3 regions of the Luteococcus sanguinis genome follow, and region 3 is predicted to be linked to each of the others. Evidence: riboswitches for the same ligand, from Rfam matches in the RefSeq annotation. Region 3 holds a riboswitch; each other region holds the start of a gene.
What was found. Region 3 has a riboswitch for cobalamin ahead of ABD089_RS13605 (hypothetical protein). Riboswitches for the same ligand answer to the same signal wherever they lie in the genome.
Positions count from the first base shown of each region.

Region 1: another riboswitch for cobalamin. It lies ahead of mutA (methylmalonyl-CoA mutase small subunit); the one in region 3 lies ahead of ABD089_RS13605 (hypothetical protein).
Region 2: another riboswitch for cobalamin. It lies ahead of cobN (cobaltochelatase subunit CobN); the one in region 3 lies ahead of ABD089_RS13605 (hypothetical protein).

Region 1 covers NZ_BAAAKI010000001.1:9,488-11,742, reverse strand. The annotation lists gene mutA (methylmalonyl-CoA mutase small subunit) at 1-1,304, opposite strand, end outside; cobalamin riboswitch at 1,441-1,578, opposite strand; gene ABD089_RS00060 (DUF6918 family protein) at 1,908-2,255, opposite strand, start outside.
Region 2 covers NZ_BAAAKI010000008.1:25,399-27,653, reverse strand. The annotation lists gene ABD089_RS06910 (energy-coupling factor ABC transporter substrate-binding protein) at 1-288, opposite strand, end outside; gene ABD089_RS06905 (energy-coupling factor ABC transporter permease) at 281-940, opposite strand; cobalamin riboswitch at 1,119-1,254, shown strand; gene cobN (cobaltochelatase subunit CobN) at 1,291-2,255, shown strand, end outside.
Region 3 covers NZ_BAAAKI010000025.1:142,724-144,978, forward strand. The annotation lists gene pknB (Stk1 family PASTA domain-containing Ser/Thr kinase) at 1-342, shown strand, start outside; gene ABD089_RS13600 (aminodeoxychorismate/anthranilate synthase component II) at 395-1,030, opposite strand; cobalamin riboswitch at 1,049-1,196, shown strand; gene ABD089_RS13605 (hypothetical protein) at 1,271-1,921, shown strand; gene ABD089_RS13610 (CbiQ family ECF transporter T component) at 1,933-2,255, shown strand, end outside.

The DNA of each region.
Region 1 (2,255 bases), on a different contig from region 3:
TCCAGCTCGGATGGCACGCGTCCGGCAGCCAGCGCAGCGACCATGCCGCCCGCGGCCTCGACGGCCTGGAACTCGGTCCACGCCGCCTCGGCCAGCTTCTGGGTCAGGCTCTCCACGTACCAAGAACCACCAGCCGGGTCGTTGACCCGTCCGATGTTCGACTCCTCGGCCAGCACGATCTGCGTGTTGCGCGCGATGCGGCGGGCGAAGGCGGTGGGCAGGCCCCAAGCGGTGTTGAAGGGCAGCACCGTGATCGCCTCGGCGCCGCCGATGGCCGCACCGAAGGTCTCGATGGTGCCGCGCAGCACGTTGACGTAGGGGTCGTCGCGGGTGATCTCGCGCCACGACGTGACCGCATGCTGGCGGGCGCCGCGCTTGTCGGCCGACACCTCCAGCACCTCGCCGATCCGGGCCCAGCAGGTGCGCAGGGCGCGCAGGCGGGCGATGGTTGCGAACTGGTCGGTGGTGGCGCTGACGCGGAAGTTGATCGTCTCGAAGGCCTCGTCGACGCTCAGGCCCTGGTCGACCAGCGCGCGGACGTATTCGACGCCGGTCGCCAGCGCCCAGGCCATCTCGTGCACGTCACCGGCGCCGGCGTTGTGCCAGACGGTGGCGTCGACGACGATCGCACGCGACTTGGGCATGCCGTCGAGCTTCTTCGCGTAGTCCGCCAGGCCGGACAGGTCGGGCTGGGAGCCGTTCAGGGCGGCCAGGCCGATCGGGTCAAGGCCCAGGTTGAGGCTCAGCTCGGACTTGTCCTTGCCGCTGCCCTCGTAGAGGCCGAGCAGCGCATCCGCCGCAGCAAACTGATCGGTGCGGCTGGAGACCTCGACCTTGACCAGGTCGAGCAGAACGTCCTTGAGGTTGTTGACGAGGTCGTCGGCCTTGATCGCGTCCGGGTCGAGGCGCAGCCACAGGCTGGTGGCGCCCCGCTCGAGATCGGTCAGGATCGCCTCGCGGGTGAAGGTCGTGTCAGGGTCCTCGTGCAGTGCACGCACGTCCCATGCGTCCATGTCGCCGTTGCGCACGGTCGTGCCGCGGGTGAAGGGCATGGTGCCGGGGGCACCTAGGCCCTCGACGGCATCGTCCAGGGTGTAGACGGGCTCGATCTCGATGCCGTCGACCGTGGTGGTGCGCAGCCGGGCGACACTCTGTTCGCCACTGAGCTGCTTGTCCTCGGGACGGCCCCTGTTGAGGACCTTGGCGACCGCAGCCTGCCACTGGTCCATGGACGGGGAGTCGAAGTCGCCGGCGAGCGTGAGCCCGCCACCGCCCTCGATCGCGCCCGGCTGGGTGGTTGTCATCACAACTCCTGCTCCGATGAGTTCGTCGTCCGTTTGGACGACCTGGCTGGTGGCTCCTCGGCCGCGCGGGTGGGGCGTTGCTCCAAGAACACCCTGCAGGACTGCTCTCGGACGCCTCGTCCCGGTGGTCACGACTGGCTGCCGTGCCCTGCTGGCAGGTATTCGGACTTCTGGGAGACCCAGTCACCGTTGCGGGACAGCTCCGGAATTGCACCGGATTCCCTCATGCCGACCACCCTTTCGGGAGGTTCGAACCAGCACTCCCAACCCTAGCGGTGCCGCTCTTCGCGCGGGCAAGGGGGGTGCGAATCCCGTCCATTCATCGGACGTCTGCCCCAGCCGCGCCCGTGTGGGGGACTGTCAGGATGTGCATCTGGCACCCCACACCCAGGGGGACGGCGCCAGCCGTGGGAATCGGCCGCCGCGCCCGCCGCGACCTCCGGTGACGGTCTGGATCATCGGCCGACACCTGGTCGCGCACCGGGATGCCGTCCTTGATCGCCGTGATGTCGAAGGACCGGCGGACAACCCGTCGCCTTCACTGTCCGCACCGAGGAGAGGTGGCAGGCCGCAGACGGGTTCGGGATCAGTCGATCCGCTTCCTCAGTTGACGAAGGGCTCCAGCGCAGCGCCGAGCTTGGGCAGCGCCTCCTCGACATAGCCCTTTGCCTTGCCGCGGATCGGCTTGTAGATCTTCGCCAGGGTGGCGTTGTCGGGGTTGGCGGCCTTGTCGTCCACGACCTTGAGCAGTGCGTCCGCAACAGCGGACTTGTGCTGGGTCAGGTGGGCGGCGAAGGACTGGTCTCCCTTGCCCTCCCAATAGGGCTGCAGGGCTGCGGCGACGTCGGGGAGCATCGCATTCGCGCCCTTTTCGACGATTCCCTCCTTCGCCTTCTTGGCGCTGGCATAGGCACCCTTCAGGGCAATGCCCGACAGCCCGGACTTCGAGCT
Region 2 (2,255 bases), on a different contig from region 3:
CCCCCGAAGGTTGCCGACGAAGTACCCGAACAGCCCGGCCCCGATCGCCGCCTGCAGCGCGAACAGGCCGGACTCGATCTCGGAGCTGCCAGGTGAGAAGAGCGGCTTGAACCATGGTTCGACGCCCGACTCGGAGAGGGTCTCGGTGACCACGGCGTCCGTCCCGGCGAAACCTTCCTGGCCGTCGTGTGGACGTCCGAACCACAGCGACGCGGCGAAGATGGCGACGATCGCGACAACCAGCGCAGCAGTGCTCAGCAGGTGGGTGTTCCAGCGACGATCACGCATCGGCCAACACCCCCATCCGGTTGAGGTCGTCAGCCGCAACCCGGGACAGGAAGCGCAGCACCAGCACACCCAGCAGACCCTCCATCACGCAGAGCGGGATCTGTGTCACAGCAAAGATCCCGAGGAACTTGGCCAGTGCGCCGGCGATGCCGGACGATGCGTCCGGGTATGCGATCGCGAGCTGCACCGAGGTGGTGACGTAGGTGGCCAGGTCAGCCAGCGCCATCGCGGCGAAGACCGCCACCGATGTGCCGAATCGACGCAGCGTCCGCCATGCCGCATACCCAGCCCACGGCCCGACGATGGCCATCGAGAAGGCATTGGCGCCCAGCGTCGTGATGCCGCCGTGGGCGAGCAACAAGGCTTGGAAGAGGAGCACGACCGTCCCCAGGAAGGCCATCACCGGGGGACGGAAGAGCACCGAGCCCAGACCCGTCCCGGTCGGGTGCGAGGACGATCCGGTCACCGAGGGCAGCTTGATCGCCGAAAGGACGAAGGTGAACGCGCCGGCAGCCCCCAGCAGCATTCGGTTCTCGGGGTTCTTGCGGGTCTCCGCGATCACGGCGCGGGCACCGTGGACGACGAACGGCGCGCTCGCGCCGTACCAGATGGCGCACTGGATGGGGGAGAGAAAGCCCTCGGCTATGTGCATGGTGGTCCCTTCGGGATGACGCGTCCCGGGTAGTCGGATTCCATGGCGGGCGAGTTCCTGGCTCCCGTCCCTCGTCGTGCAGGGGACGAACACAGTGGCGCGACCGTGCCGGCTCGTCCGGCTTCCTCGCTCCCGACATGGGGTGTGGAGTTGTGCTGGCTGACATCCTCGCACAGCGGCTGGCCAGCCCGGCTAGGGTTGGCGCAGCTCGTGGCAAGGAACCCGGTGCGAGTCCGGGGCGGTTCCGCCACTGTGTCCTCTGGGTCTTCCCGGCCGAGGGGCAGCCAGACACTGGCCACGGGTGATCCCACCTGACCATCCGGGGCGAGAACCCCGACGGAGGAGCCACGATGCGTCTCGCGCTGCTGTCCACGTCCGACACCGACCTGCTCTCGGCCCGCGCGAGTGGCGCCGACTATGTGCTCGCGAACCCCTCCCGTCCCGCACACCAGGGCCTGCTGGACGAGCTGCGCGGCTGCGACCTGGTGGTGGCGCGGATCCTGGGTGGCCCGCAGGACCTGTGTTCCGGGTTCACCAAGGTGCTCGCGGCTGGCGTCCCGATGGTGGTGCTGGGCGGTGAGCAGGCCCCCAGCGCGGAACTGATGGAGCTGTCGACGGTGCCGATGGGCGTTGCCGCGCAGGCCCACGCCTACCTGGCCGAGGGTGGCCCGGAGAACCTGAAACAGCTGCACGGCTTCCTGTCCGACACGGTGCTGTTGACCGGCGAGGGTTTCGAGCCACCGGTGTCGGTCCCGAGCTGGGGTTGGGCGCCCAGGCCCCTCGACAAGCTGCGGGATCGTGAGGGCGTGCCACGCGTCGGCGTTCTCTACTACCGCGCGCAGCACGTCGCCGGGAACAACGCCTTCGCCCATGACCTCGCCGATGCCATCGACGCCACCGGCCAGGCCATCGGGCTGCCGATCCATGCGGGCTCCCTGCGCGCCGCTCCCGACGAACTCTACGAAGCCCTCGGGACGCTGGACGCGCTCGTCGTCACCGTCCTGGCCGCCGGTGGATCGACCCCGGCCACCGCGTCCGCCGGTGAGGACGACGAGAGCTGGGACGTCGCCCGGATGACCGCGCTCGACATCCCGGTGATCCAGGGGCTGTGCCTGACCAGCTCGCGCGCCGAGTGGGAGGCCAGCGACGACGGCGTCACCCCACTCGATGCCGCCAACCAGATCGCCATCCCCGAGTTCGACGGACGCATCATCGGGCCGCCCTTCTCCTTCAAGGAGTTCGACGCCGACGGGCTGCCCCGCTATGTCGCCGACCCCGAGCGCTGCGCCCGGCTCGCGCAACTCGTCGTCCGGCA
Region 3 (2,255 bases):
TCGCTCCAGCCCACGGCCGCCACCAGCACCGCCCAGCCGACCCAGACGACGCCCGCGACGGTGACCCTGCCGGACACCGTGGGCCAGACCCAGGGCGCGGCTGTCGCGGCCATCGCCGATGCAGGCTTCACCTCGGACGTCGTCGTGCTGACCCGTGACGTCACCGACGAGACGCAGAACGGTTTGGTCGTGGAGCAGGCCCCCGGCACGGGCAGCTACTCCACCGACCAGGTGATCACGATCTACGTCGGCAGATACACGGCACCGGCCACCAGCGCACCGGCCACCCCGTCACGCGCGTCCGCTCCTGCCTCGAGCGCGGCAACCTCAACGCCCAGCTGATTGAAGCCGTGCTGGCCGGTGTCTTCGGCCCGGCCTGGTGGCACCCGGCGAGTCAGCCCAGCCGCATCAGGGGGGTGAGGTCCTTTGCCCGCTCGATGGCGCCCTCGTCCCCACAGGTCGCGAGCCAGTTGGCGAGCATTTGGTAGCCACCCTGGGTGAGCACGCTCTCCGGGTGGAACTGCACTGACTCGGTCGGGTGTTCCCGATGCCGCACCGCCATGATGACCCCACTCTCGGTGCGGGCCGTCACCTCCAGCACGTCCGGGAGCGTCTCCGGGACGATCGCCAGCGAGTGGTAGCGGGTGCAGGTGATCGGGCTGGGCAGCCCGGCGAAGACGCCCTGGCCCTCGTGGAAGACGTCCGAGGTCTTGCCGTGCAACAGCTCGGGGGCCCGGTCGACGACGCCGCCGAAGGCGACCCCCATCGACTGCAGACCCAGGCAGACGCCGAAGATCGGCACCCGTCCGCTGGTGGTCTTCAGCAACTCGACGCAGACGCCGGCCTCCTCGGGCGTCCCGGGGCCGGGGCTCAGCAGCACGCCGTCGAACCCGTCCGCCCAGTCAGCAGAGGAAAAACGCTCGTCATCATTGCGCCAGACCTGCAGCTCGTCCACGCCGATCTCGTACAGGTACTGGACGATGTTGTAGACGAAGGAGTCGTAGTTGTCGACGACGAGAATGCGGGCCATGGGGGCCATTGTGCCGCGCGGACAGCAACCGGAGTAGGTTTGCCCAGTCGCCGTCAGGGGAATCCGGTGCGAGACCGGAACTGACCCGCAGCCGTGAGGGATCACGCCCCGCGCATCCGCGTGAGAGGTCCCGAGTCGGAATGCCTGCCGGTGACGATGACTCACGAACCCGTCGAGGCCGCGGGAGAGTCCAGGGCCCCACCTCCCTGCTCGCGGCGCACAGGAAAGGACCCACTTCCAATGTTCCGCAAGCCCTCGAGCCTCGCCGCAGGCCTGGCCGCCACCGCGCTCGGCCTTTCGCTCGCCGCCTCCCCCGCACTGACCTCCCCCGCCCACGCAGACGAGAGCACCGCCGCCGGTTGCGTCGCGGCCGGCAAGGTCTGGCTGCTGGTGGTCACCGATGCCGACAAGCAGCTGGCCAACGAGTGCGTGGGCACCCCGAAGACCGGCACCGAGGCCCTGCAGGCCGCCGACCTCAAGCTGGTGCGCGACAAGTCGAACTTCATCTGCACCATCGGCGGCTACCCCGCCGCCTGCCCGGCCACCTCCAACGGGCAGTTCTGGAGCTACTACACGCTGACCCCCGGGGGCAAGTGGACCTTCTCCCCCAAGGGTGCCGACGAGGCCGTCCCGGCCGCCGGCAGCGTCCAGGGCTGGTGCTACAACGCACCCAAGACCAAGAGCTGTGACATGCCGGTGCTGTCGCTCGCCGCTGCCTCCGCCCCCGCGTCGGCGTCGGCGTCGGCGTCGGCGTCAGCGTCCGCTTCAGGTGCGCCCACCAACACCGCGGACGACTCCTCGTCCACGCCGTGGGGCGTGCTGGGGACGATCGCCGTCCTGCTCGCCGCCGGAGCCGGCTACCTCGGCTGGCGCCGCAACCAGACGCGCTGACCACCGCCGTCATGGCCCGCTCGGTCCGCGTCGCCCAGGCACCCCTCGTCCAGGCACCCGCCGCCCCACCCACCTCCTCCGCGAGGCGGGTGGGCCGCGTCGTGCACCCGATGGCGTGGTGGGCCTGGGCATTGTCGGCGGCGATCGCGGTGAGCCTGGTGCACAACCCGCTGCTGGTGGTGCTGATGACCGTGGCGGTGTGGCTGGTGGTCGGGGGCCGGCGGACGCGCGCACCCTGGGCCCGGGCCGCGGGCGCCTACCTGGTGGTGGCGCTGGTGATCGTCGCGATCCGGATGACCAGCCAGGTGCTGATCGGGCTCAACCGGTCCGGGAC